Regions from separate parts of the Weizmannia sp. FSL K6-0777 genome, predicted to be linked through region 1. Evidence: a T-box and tRNA genes for the amino acid it is inferred to sense, from the RefSeq annotation. Region 1 holds a T-box; the other regions hold tRNA genes.
The links. A T-box is a leader RNA that pairs with one kind of tRNA and senses whether it is charged. The one in region 1 lies ahead of ileS (isoleucine--tRNA ligase), so its partner is inferred to be a tRNA-Ile.
Positions count from the first base shown of each region.

Region 1 (4,190 bases):
ATGAGTTAAACCAGCCGCGGTACTGGTCGGAACCTTCAAGGTACAAATCAGCCGGCCGTTTCAAGCCTTCCTGTGCAGCCAGCACGCCCTGATGGGAAGAACCGGAATCGAACCAGACGTCCATAATATCCGTTTCTTTTTTAAATACGCCGTTTGGACTCGCCGGATGCGTAAAGCCTTCCGGAAGCAGGTCTTTCGCTTCCCGTTCAAACCAGACGTTTGATCCGTGTTCGCGGAACAGGTCGGATACATGCTGGATGGTTTCTTCCGTGATGATCGCTTCGCCGTTTTCCGCGTAAAAAACAGGGATCGGCACACCCCATGCACGCTGGCGGGAGATACACCAGTCGCCACGGTCGCGGATCATGTTATGCATCCGGAGTTCGCCCCATACAGGCGTCCATTTGACCTCTTCAACGGCTTTCAAAATGTCATCGCGGAACATATCAACCGATGCGAACCATTGCGATGTTGCCCGGAAAATTACCGGTTTTTTCGTCCGCCAGTCATGCGGGTACGAGTGCGTTAAAAATTTCAATTTTAAAAGCGCACCTGCCTGATCCAGTGCTTCACAGATCGGTTTGTTGGCTTTGTCGTAAAACAATCCTTCAAAACCGGGCGCGTCTTTTGTCATCATGCCTTTGTCATCTACAGCACAAATCACATCAAGCCCGTATTTTTTGCCGATGAGAAAGTCATCTTCCCCGTGTCCAGGTGAGGTATGGACGCATCCTGTCCCGCTGTCGGTTGTGACGTGGTCGCCGAGCATGACGAGCGAATCGCGGCCGTACAGCGGATGTTTTGCGACAATGTACTCCAGCTTTTTCCCCGGAACCGTTTGAACGACTTCCGCGTTTTCCCATTCCAAAACGCCGCTTACTTCTTCGAGCAAGGCTTCGGCAACCAGGTATTTCTTGCCGTCCACTTTTACGACAACATAGTTGATCTCCGGATTGACGGCAATGCCGAGGTTTGACGGAATGGTCCAAGGTGTCGTTGTCCAGATGACAATTTTTGTGTCCGTGTCAAGCACGCCTTTTCCGTCTTTTACGTCGAACGCAACATAAATCGATGGCGATTTGATGTCTTTGTATTCAATTTCCGCATCCGCAAGCGCGGATTCGCTGGAAGGGGACCAGTATACCGGCTTCAGGCCTTTGTAAATATAGCCTTTTTTCGCCATTTCCCCGAATACTTTGATTTGCTCGGCTTCATATGCGGGCCGGAGCGTTAAATACGGATTTTCCCAGTCGCCGCGCACGCCGAGCCGTTTAAACGCTGTCCGCTGGCGATCGATTTGCTCATGGGCATATTTTTCGCACAGTTTCCTGAATTCGGCAACCGACATCGATTTCCGGTCTACGCCTTTTTTTGTCAGTTCCTGCTCAATAGGCAGCCCGTGCGTATCCCAGCCCGGTACATAAGGGGCATGGTAACCCGTCATCGATTTGAACCGGTTGATGATGTCTTTCAATGTTTTATTCAGGGCGTGGCCCATATGGAGATCGCCGTTTGCATACGGAGGCCCGTCGTGGAGCACAAACAGCGGCCTTCCTTCCGTGCGTTTCATCACCTTTTGATAAATATCCATTTCTTCCCATTTTGCCTGGATTTTCGGTTCTTTTTTCGGCAAATTTCCACGCATCGGAAAATCCGTTTTCGGCATTAAAAGTGTATCTTTGTAATCCATGCTGATCCTCCTGCCTTTTGCATATTGTATTTTGAATTTTTCGTTATGTTCAGCCTTGCCAAAAATCCAATAAAAAAACCTTCCCATCCCCAAAATAGGGACGAGAAGGTTCCCGCGGTACCACCCTAGTAGGCATCCAATATGCCCGCTCGACATCCGTAACGTGGAAGGTCCCGCTTAACTCTACTGGCCTTTTCGGCGTTCAAGGCAAGAACTCAAGGGGGATGTTCAGGCTGCGCGCTTTGCCGGGCTCGCACTGTCCCCGGTTCGCTTGGAAAGCTTTCACAACCCTACTGCCCTGTCATCGTTTTTTCGTATACAGTATTGAATGTATTCCATTATAGTGGACCATTTTCGGATTCGTCAAGTTTGATTTGCTTCTTCTTCTTCCAGTTCAAACTCCGTAGCATCGACTTCAAATTCCATCAGCTTTTCCCAGTCATCGCTATCAATCAGGTCAAGCTGCGCCTCAATCAGCATTTTAAAGCGCGTCCGGAAGACTTTCGACTGTTTTTTCAGCTCTTCGATTTCGAGCGCAATTTTCCTTGCTTTCGAAAGGGCTTCATTGACAATCCGGTCGGCATTTTTTTCCGCCTCGCGGATGATCAGCTTCGCTTCTTTCTGGGCATTGCCCTTTACTTCTTCCGCCGCTTCCTGGGCAACAACAATCGATTTATTTAAAGTTTCCTCAATGGAAGAAAAATGGCTCAGCCGTTCGTTTAGCGATGCTACTTTATCTTCCAGGTTTTTCTTTTCGCGGATCAGCATTTCGTAATCTTTTATCAGCTGGTCAAGGAATTCATTTACTTCATCTTCATCATAGCCGCGAAACCCTTTGCTGAACTCCTTATTATGTATATCTAAAGGCGTTAAAGGCATGTGGCCACCTCCTGTTCAATTTGACTTTCGATTGCAAGATTCCCCTTCTTTTTTATATTATAATGGAATTCGACGATTTTTTGGGAAAATCCTGCTAATCAATCAAATTATTTTAAAATCCCTGCCACCATTCGCCATTTTTCTTTCTTCGTTTTGCCTTCCACGCGGATGAGCCGGCTTCTCCCGTATCCCCTGGTTGAAAAAGTATCGCCTTTCCCGCACTGGAATGACGGGTTTTCCACTGTTTTCCAGTTCACTTTCACAAGCCCGTGCTCAATCAGCATCCGCGTTTTCTGCCTTGAAATGTTATAAACGGCGGACAAAATCGCGTCAAGGCGGAGCGAACTGACGGTGGCCTGTTTTTCAAGCCAGTGTTGTTGCTGCCGGATGGCCTGATCCAACTGCATTTTCGTAAGGGTGACCGGCGTTTTTCCGATCTGCCGGAATTCCATTTGAATAAAGTCCGCAAGTTCGGCCGCAGCGAAAAACTGAATGCGCCCTTCCCCGATTAAAATATCCCCGAATTTTTCGCGTTTCAGGCCGAGCGCCATCAGCGAACCAAGCACATGTTTATGTTCAAAGGAAACAAATTTGGCAGGGTAATGTACTTCGAATAAGGCAAGATGGAAGTCGTCCTCATCCGGAGAAAAATAGTCAGGAAAAAGCAGCATTCTTTTCCGTTCACTCTCTCTGTATCCGCCAAAAGCCCGGACAGAGACTGCGCCGTGGTTTCCGATCACCGTGTTGACAATTCTCTGCATGCGCGGATCCAAAAAATCCGTCAGTTCAGGGGCATACGCATCTTCCACGTATTGTTTCCAGGTCAGCACCTGGTCAATAAATTCCTTTTCATCCGGCCGGAAATGCTGGTAAATCGATTCCATTTGTCTGACTCCTTTTAAAAAAAGGAACTGCACAGTCCCTTTTTCTGAAAATGGCTCTTTTTACATGAACCATGAAAAAATTTCCGCAATGCCGGCTCTTGCCAAATCCAGGACAAAAAAAGCGACGATCGGAGAAATATCAATCATGCCGATCGGTGGAATGATTCTGCGGAAAGGGTCGAGATAAGGTTCCGAAACGCGCGCAAACAAACGCCCGATGTCGGTGTCCCTGAGATTAAACCACGACATAAAGATATAAATCAGGAGAATGTAAGAGTAAATTCTCATGAGAAGCAGAATGATCTTTAAAATTGAAAATAAAATTGGATCCATCCGGTTTATGGCCACCTCGTATCGTCATATTCCTGTCCCTGCAGGAATTCAGAAATTTTTCCGGAAACTTCTACGTTATCCGGCGTACAAAGAAAAATATTGCTGCCGACTCTCTGGATATCGCCTGCAATGGCGTACACCGTCCCGCTCAGAAAATCGACAATCCGCTTCGCCTGGTCATGCGGCATGCTTTGCAAATTGACGACCACCGCGCGCCGGTTTTTCAAATGGTCGGCAATTTCCTGTGCATCGGCATAAACCCGCGGTTCCACCAGAATGACTTTTGAAGACTTTTGGACGCTTTGCAGGCTGACCACATTTTGCCGCGCATGCCGGACCGGTTTCTCAGCGGGTTGCTCGGGTTCTTCATACTCTTTTTCCATCATTTCTTCTTCCTGGTCTTC
Region 1 is NZ_CP151971.1:1,260,805-1,264,994, reverse strand. Features, by position in the region: gene ileS (isoleucine--tRNA ligase) at 1-1,690, opposite strand, end outside; T-box leader at 1,784-2,004, opposite strand; gene NST70_RS05820 (DivIVA domain-containing protein) at 2,054-2,569, opposite strand; gene NST70_RS05815 (RNA-binding protein) at 2,677-3,453, opposite strand; gene NST70_RS05810 (YggT family protein) at 3,514-3,786, opposite strand; gene NST70_RS05805 (cell division protein SepF) at 3,792-4,190, opposite strand, start outside.

Region 2 (4,190 bases), 1.2 Mb from region 1:
CTTTTTAAACCAAGTGGGCGGCCGGTACGGACTGCATGTCCCAATCAATGCAGCCACCGTATCCGTTTCCGGGCTGCTCGGCATACCCGGGGTGATCGGCCTGACTGTCATCCAGACATGGATTCTGTCTTGACAAAAGCAGCGCTCGAACCGCCATCAGCAGACAACCAGCGCCAAAGAAATGATCCATCATTTCTTTGGCGTATTTTTTATGTTCATTCGAAGAAACTAGAAGCTTAGGCTGAAAGAAGCATGGGCGCCCACGAAAAAGCAGGCATATAAAAAAAGGATTGACTACACTTCGTTATACTAGTATAATAGTTTTCGTCGCCGCATCCGGCATCAAACTTCTTAAAAAAGTAGTTGACATGTTGGTTGCGTCGTGGTATGATATAAAAGTCGCTGAAAAACAAAGCGATTGTTCCTTGAAAACTGGACAAAACGAAACGTCAAATTCTTTTTGAGCTTTTATCAAACATCTTTACTGAGAGTTTGATCCTGGCTCAGGACGAACGCTGGCGGCGTGCCTAATACATGCAAGTCGTGCGGACCTTTTAAAAGCTTGCTTTTAAAAGGTTAGCGGCGGACGGGTGAGTAACACGTGGGCAACCTGCCTGTAAGATCGGGATAACGCCGGGAAACCGGGGCTAATACCGGATAGTTTTTTCCTCCGCATGGAGGAAAAAGGAAAGACGGCTTTTGCTGTCACTTACAGATGGGCCCGCGGCGCATTAGCTAGTTGGTGGGGTAACGGCTCACCAAGGCAACGATGCGTAGCCGACCTGAGAGGGTGATCGGCCACATTGGGACTGAGACACGGCCCAAACTCCTACGGGAGGCAGCAGTAGGGAATCTTCCGCAATGGACGAAAGTCTGACGGAGCAACGCCGCGTGAGTGAAGAAGGCCTTCGGGTCGTAAAACTCTGTTGCCGGGGAAGAACAAGTGCCGTTCGAACAGGGCGGCGCCTTGACGGTACCCGGCCAGAAAGCCACGGCTAACTACGTGCCAGCAGCCGCGGTAATACGTAGGTGGCAAGCGTTGTCCGGAATTATTGGGCGTAAAGCGCGCGCAGGCGGCTTCTTAAGTCTGATGTGAAATCTTGCGGCTCAACCGCAAGCGGTCATTGGAAACTGGGAGGCTTGAGTGCAGAAGAGGAGAGTGGAATTCCACGTGTAGCGGTGAAATGCGTAGAGATGTGGAGGAACACCAGTGGCGAAGGCGGCTCTCTGGTCTGTAACTGACGCTGAGGCGCGAAAGCGTGGGGAGCAAACAGGATTAGATACCCTGGTAGTCCACGCCGTAAACGATGAGTGCTAAGTGTTAGAGGGTTTCCGCCCTTTAGTGCTGCAGCTAACGCATTAAGCACTCCGCCTGGGGAGTACGGCCGCAAGGCTGAAACTCAAAGGAATTGACGGGGGCCCGCACAAGCGGTGGAGCATGTGGTTTAATTCGAAGCAACGCGAAGAACCTTACCAGGTCTTGACATCCTCTGACCTCCCTGGAGACAGGGCCTTCCCCTTCGGGGGACAGAGTGACAGGTGGTGCATGGTTGTCGTCAGCTCGTGTCGTGAGATGTTGGGTTAAGTCCCGCAACGAGCGCAACCCTTGACCTTAGTTGCCAGCATTCAGTTGGGCACTCTAAGGTGACTGCCGGTGACAAACCGGAGGAAGGTGGGGATGACGTCAAATCATCATGCCCCTTATGACCTGGGCTACACACGTGCTACAATGGATGGTACAAAGGGCTGCGAGACCGCGAGGTTAAGCCAATCCCAGAAAACCATTCCCAGTTCGGATTGCAGGCTGCAACCCGCCTGCATGAAGCCGGAATCGCTAGTAATCGCGGATCAGCATGCCGCGGTGAATACGTTCCCGGGCCTTGTACACACCGCCCGTCACACCACGAGAGTTTGTAACACCCGAAGTCGGTGAGGTAACCTTTACGGAGCCAGCCGCCGAAGGTGGGACAGATGATTGGGGTGAAGTCGTAACAAGGTAGCCGTATCGGAAGGTGCGGCTGGATCACCTCCTTTCTAAGGAAATTAAGGAAAACTTCGTTTTCCAACATTAAGTTTGACGTTTCCGTTTTGTTCAGTTTTGAAGGTTCAATCCTTCCTTATATTTCCTTTCATTAAGGGCCTGTAGCTCAGCTGGTTAGAGCGCACGCCTGATAAGCGTGAGGTCGATGGTTCAAGTCCATTCAGGCCCACCATTCCTTAATGATTGGGGCCTTAGCTCAGCTGGGAGAGCGCCTGCTTTGCACGCAGGAGGTCAGCGGTTCGATCCCGCTAGGCTCCACCTTTATAAATGTGTTCTTTGAAAACCGGATAGGAGAAACAAACCAAGTAAACCGAGAATCGCTTATTTTTGGATTTAAACCTTTTTATGGTTAAGTTAGAAAGGGCGCACGGTGAATGCCTTGGCACTAGGAGCCGATGAAGGACGGTACAAACACCGATATGCTCCGGGGAGCTGTACGTAAGCTTTGATCCGGAGATTTCCGAATGGGGAAACCCCCTGTCTTTAATCGGACAGGATTCCTGCCTGAATCCATAGGGCAGGAAGGGCACACCCGGGGAACTGAAACATCTCAGTACCCGGAGGAAGAGAAAGCAATTGCGATTTCCCAAGTAGCGGCGAGCGAACAGGAAACAGCCCAAACCGGAAGGCTTGCCTTCCGGGGTTGTAGGACACTCATATGGGAGTTACAAAAGAACAGGTTAAGTGAAGCGGCCTGGAAAGGCCTGCCGGAGAAGGTAAAAGCCCTGTAACTGACACTTCGTTCTCTCCCGAGTGGATCCTGAGTACGGCGGGACACGAGGAATCCCGCCGGAATCCGGGAGGACCATCTCCCAAGGCTAAATACTCCCTAGTGACCGATAGTGAACCAGTACCGTGAGGGAAAGGTGAAAAGCACCCCGGGAGGGGAGTGAAAGAGATCCTGAAACCGTGTGCCTACAAGTAGTCAGAGCCCGTTAACGGGTGATGGCGTGCCTTTTGTAGAATGAACCGGCGAGTTACGGTCTCATGCAAGGTTAAGCTGAAGAAGCGGAGCCGCAGCGAAAGCGAGTCTGAACAGGGCGAAAGAGTATGAGGCCGCAGACCCGAAACCAGGTGATCTACCCATGTCCAGGGTGAAGGCAAGGTAACACTTGCTGGAGGCCCGAACCCACGCACGTTGAAAAGTGCGGGGATGAGGTGTGGGTAGCGGAGAAATTCCAATCGAACTTGGAGATAGCTGGTTCTCTCCGAAATAGCTTTAGGGCTAGCCTCAAGCGAAGAGTTTTGGAGGTAGAGCACTGTTTGGACGAGGGGCCCTCATCGGGTTACCGAATTCAGACAAACTCCGAATGCCAAAAACTTATGCTTGGGAGTCAGACTGTGAGTGATAAGATCCATGGTCGAAAGGGAAACAGCCCAGACCGCCAGCTAAGGTCCCAAAGTATACGTTAAGTGGAAAAGGATGTGGCGTTGCTTAGACAACCAGGATGTTGGCTTAGAAGCAGCCATCATTCAAAGAGTGCGTAATAGCTCACTGGTCGAGTGACGCTGCGCCGAAAATGTACCGGGGCTAAACGTATCACCGAAGCTGCGGATGGACACCATTTGGTGTCCGTGGTAGGAGAGCGTTCTAAGGGCGTTGAAGCCGGACCGGAAGGACCGGTGGAGCGCTTAGAAGTGAGAATGCCGGTATGAGTAGCGAAAGAAGGGTGAGAATCCCTTCCACCGAATGCCTAAGGTTTCCTGAGGAAGGCTCGTCCGCTCAGGGTTAGTCGGGGCCTAAGCCGAGGCCGAAAGGCGTAGGCGATGGACAACAGGTTGATATTCCTGTACCGCCTCTTCACCGTTTGAACGATGGGGGGACGCAGGAGGATAGGGCAAGCGCGACACTGGTTGATCGCGTCCAAGCAGTTAGGCCGGTGCGGAGGCAAATCCTTCGCGCCAAGGCGGAGCTGTGATGGCGAGGGAAATTTTAGTACCGAAGTTCCTGATTCCACACTGCCAAGAAAAGCCTCTAGTGAGGTGAAAGGCGCCCGTACCGCAAACCGACACAGGTAGGCGAGGAGAGAATCCTAAGGTGAGCGAGAGAACTCTCGTTAAGGAACTCGGCAAAATGACCCCGTAACTTCGGGAGAAGGGGTGCTTTTTGGGGTGTATGCCCCGGGAAGCCGCAGTGAATAGGCCCAGG
Region 2 is NZ_CP151971.1:97,744-101,933, forward strand. Features, by position in the region: gene NST70_RS00500 (pro-sigmaK processing inhibitor BofA family protein) at 1-133, shown strand, start outside; rRNA gene NST70_RS00505 (16S ribosomal RNA) at 481-2,034, shown strand; tRNA gene NST70_RS00510 (tRNA-Ile) at 2,137-2,213, shown strand; tRNA gene NST70_RS00515 (tRNA-Ala) at 2,227-2,299, shown strand; rRNA gene NST70_RS00520 (23S ribosomal RNA) at 2,389-4,190, shown strand, end outside.
Region 2: it encodes a tRNA-Ile, which carries the amino acid that the T-box ahead of ileS (isoleucine--tRNA ligase) is inferred to sense. The anticodon was not compared.

Region 3 (4,190 bases), 1.2 Mb from region 1:
CGTCGATGTGGACTCTTGGGGGAGATCAGCCTGTTATCCCCAGGGTAGCTTTTATCCGTTGAGCGATGGCCCTTCCATGCGGAACCACCGGATCACTAAGCCCGACTTTCGTCCCTGCTCGACTTGTAAGTCTCGCAGTCAAGCTCCCTTATGCCTTTACACTCTGCGAATGATTTCCAACCATTCTGAGGGAACCTTTGGGCGCCTCCGTTACCTTTTAGGAGGCGACCGCCCCAGTCAAACTGCCTGCCTGACACTGTCTCCCACCCCGGTAAGGGGTGCGGGTTAGAATTTCAATACAGCCAGGGTAGTATCCCACCGATGCCTCCGCCGAAGCTGGCGCTCCGGTTTCCAAGGCTCCTACCTATCCTGTACAAGCTGTACCAAAATTCAATATCAGGCTGCAGTAAAGCTCCATGGGGTCTTTCCGTCCTGTCGCGGGTAACCTGCATCTTCACAGGTACTATAATTTCACCGAGTCTCTCGTTGAGACAGTGCCCAGATCGTTACACCTTTCGTGCGGGTCAGAACTTACCTGACAAGGAATTTCGCTACCTTAGGACCGTTATAGTTACGGCCGCCGTTTACTGGGGCTTCAGTTCAGAGCTTCGCCTTACGGCTAACCCCTCTCCTTAACCTTCCAGCACCGGGCAGGTGTCAGCCCCTATACTTCGCCTTGCGGCTTCGCAGAGACCTGTGTTTTTGCTAAACAGTCGCCTGGGCCTATTCACTGCGGCTTCCCGGGGCATACACCCCAAAAAGCACCCCTTCTCCCGAAGTTACGGGGTCATTTTGCCGAGTTCCTTAACGAGAGTTCTCTCGCTCACCTTAGGATTCTCTCCTCGCCTACCTGTGTCGGTTTGCGGTACGGGCGCCTTTCACCTCACTAGAGGCTTTTCTTGGCAGTGTGGAATCAGGAACTTCGGTACTAAAATTTCCCTCGCCATCACAGCTCCGCCTTGGCGCGAAGGATTTGCCTCCGCACCGGCCTAACTGCTTGGACGCGATCAACCAGTGTCGCGCTTGCCCTATCCTCCTGCGTCCCCCCATCGTTCAAACGGTGAAGAGGCGGTACAGGAATATCAACCTGTTGTCCATCGCCTACGCCTTTCGGCCTCGGCTTAGGCCCCGACTAACCCTGAGCGGACGAGCCTTCCTCAGGAAACCTTAGGCATTCGGTGGAAGGGATTCTCACCCTTCTTTCGCTACTCATACCGGCATTCTCACTTCTAAGCGCTCCACCGGTCCTTCCGGTCCGGCTTCAACGCCCTTAGAACGCTCTCCTACCACGGACACTATACGGTGTCCATCCGCAGCTTCGGTGATACGTTTAGCCCCGGTACATTTTCGGCGCAGCGTCACTCGACCAGTGAGCTATTACGCACTCTTTAAATGATGGCTGCTTCTAAGCCAACATCCTGGTTGTCTAAGCAACGCCACATCCTTTTCCACTTAACGTATACTTTGGGACCTTAGCTGGCGGTCTGGGCTGTTTCCCTTTCGACCATGGATCTTATCACTCACAGTCTGACTCCCAAGCATAAGTTTTTGGCATTCGGAGTTTGTCTGAATTCGGTAACCCGATGAGGGCCCCTCGTCCAAACAGTGCTCTACCTCCAAAACTCTTCGCTTGAGGCTAGCCCTAAAGCTATTTCGGAGAGAACCAGCTATCTCCAAGTTCGATTGGAATTTCTCCGCTACCCACACCTCATCCCCGCACTTTTCAACGTGCGTGGGTTCGGGCCTCCAGCAAGTGTTACCTTGCCTTCACCCTGGACATGGGTAGATCACCTGGTTTCGGGTCTGCGGCCTCATACTCTTTCGCCCTGTTCAGACTCGCTTTCGCTGCGGCTCCGCTTCTTCAGCTTAACCTTGCATGAGACCGTAACTCGCCGGTTCATTCTACAAAAGGCACGCCATCACCCGTTAACGGGCTCTGACTACTTGTAGGCACACGGTTTCAGGATCTCTTTCACTCCCCTCCCGGGGTGCTTTTCACCTTTCCCTCACGGTACTGGTTCACTATCGGTCACTAGGGAGTATTTAGCCTTGGGAGATGGTCCTCCCGGATTCCGGCGGGATTCCTCGTGTCCCGCCGTACTCAGGATCCACTCGGGAGAGAACGAAGTGTCAGTTACAGGGCTTTTACCTTCTCCGGCAGGCCTTTCCAGGCCGCTTCACTTAACCTGTTCTTTTGTAACTCCCATATGAGTGTCCTACAACCCCGGAAGGCAAGCCTTCCGGTTTGGGCTGTTTCCTGTTCGCTCGCCGCTACTTGGGAAATCGCAATTGCTTTCTCTTCCTCCGGGTACTGAGATGTTTCAGTTCCCCGGGTGTGCCCTTCCTGCCCTATGGATTCAGGCAGGAATCCTGTCCGATTAAAGACAGGGGGTTTCCCCATTCGGAAATCTCCGGATCAAAGCTTACGTACAGCTCCCCGGAGCATATCGGTGTTTGTACCGTCCTTCATCGGCTCCTAGTGCCAAGGCATTCACCGTGCGCCCTTTCTAACTTAACCATAAAAAGGTTTAAATCCAAAAATAAGCGATTCTCGGTTTACTTGGTTTGTTTCTCCTATCCGGTTTTCAAAGAACACATTTATAAAGGTGGAGCCTAGCGGGATCGAACCGCTGACCTCCTGCGTGCAAAGCAGGCGCTCTCCCAGCTGAGCTAAGGCCCCGATCATTAAGGAATGGTGGGCCTGAATGGACTTGAACCATCGACCTCACGCTTATCAGGCGTGCGCTCTAACCAGCTGAGCTACAGGCCCTTAATGAAAGGAAATATAAGGAAGGATTGAACCTTCAAAACTGAACAAAACGGAAACATCAAACTTAATTTTGGAAAACGAAGTTTTCCTTAATTTCCTTAGAAAGGAGGTGATCCAGCCGCACCTTCCGATACGGCTACCTTGTTACGACTTCACCCCAATCATCTGTCCCACCTTCGGCGGCTGGCTCCGTAAAGGTTACCTCACCGACTTCGGGTGTTACAAACTCTCGTGGTGTGACGGGCGGTGTGTACAAGGCCCGGGAACGTATTCACCGCGGCATGCTGATCCGCGATTACTAGCGATTCCGGCTTCATGCAGGCGGGTTGCAGCCTGCAATCCGAACTGGGAATGGTTTTCTGGGATTGGCTTAACCTCGCGGTCTCGCAGCCCTTTGTACCATCCATTGTAGCACGTGTGTAGCCCAGGTCATAAGGGGCATGATGATTTGACGTCATCCCCACCTTCCTCCGGTTTGTCACCGGCAGTCACCTTAGAGTGCCCAACTCAATGCTGGCAACTAAGGTCAAGGGTTGCGCTCGTTGCGGGACTTAACCCAACATCTCACGACACGAGCTGACGACAACCATGCACCACCTGTCACTCTGTCCCCCGAAGGGGAAGGCCCTGTCTCCAGGGAGGTCAGAGGATGTCAAGACCTGGTAAGGTTCTTCGCGTTGCTTCGAATTAAACCACATGCTCCACCGCTTGTGCGGGCCCCCGTCAATTCCTTTGAGTTTCAGCCTTGCGGCCGTACTCCCCAGGCGGAGTGCTTAATGCGTTAGCTGCAGCACTAAAGGGCGGAAACCCTCTAACACTTAGCACTCATCGTTTACGGCGTGGACTACCAGGGTATCTAATCCTGTTTGCTCCCCACGCTTTCGCGCCTCAGCGTCAGTTACAGACCAGAGAGCCGCCTTCGCCACTGGTGTTCCTCCACATCTCTACGCATTTCACCGCTACACGTGGAATTCCACTCTCCTCTTCTGCACTCAAGCCTCCCAGTTTCCAATGACCGCTTGCGGTTGAGCCGCAAGATTTCACATCAGACTTAAGAAGCCGCCTGCGCGCGCTTTACGCCCAATAATTCCGGACAACGCTTGCCACCTACGTATTACCGCGGCTGCTGGCACGTAGTTAGCCGTGGCTTTCTGGCCGGGTACCGTCAAGGCGCCGCCCTGTTCGAACGGCACTTGTTCTTCCCCGGCAACAGAGTTTTACGACCCGAAGGCCTTCTTCACTCACGCGGCGTTGCTCCGTCAGACTTTCGTCCATTGCGGAAGATTCCCTACTGCTGCCTCCCGTAGGAGTTTGGGCCGTGTCTCAGTCCCAATGTGGCCGATCACCCTCTCAGGTCGGCTACGCATCGTTGCCTTGGTGAGCCGTTACCCCACCAACTAGCTAATGCGCCGCGGGCCCA
Region 3 is NZ_CP151971.1:10,974-15,163, reverse strand. Features, by position in the region: rRNA gene NST70_RS00060 (23S ribosomal RNA) at 1-2,518, opposite strand, end outside; tRNA gene NST70_RS00055 (tRNA-Ala) at 2,608-2,680, opposite strand; tRNA gene NST70_RS00050 (tRNA-Ile) at 2,694-2,770, opposite strand; rRNA gene NST70_RS00045 (16S ribosomal RNA) at 2,873-4,190, opposite strand, start outside.
Region 3: it encodes a tRNA-Ile, which carries the amino acid that the T-box ahead of ileS (isoleucine--tRNA ligase) is inferred to sense. The anticodon was not compared.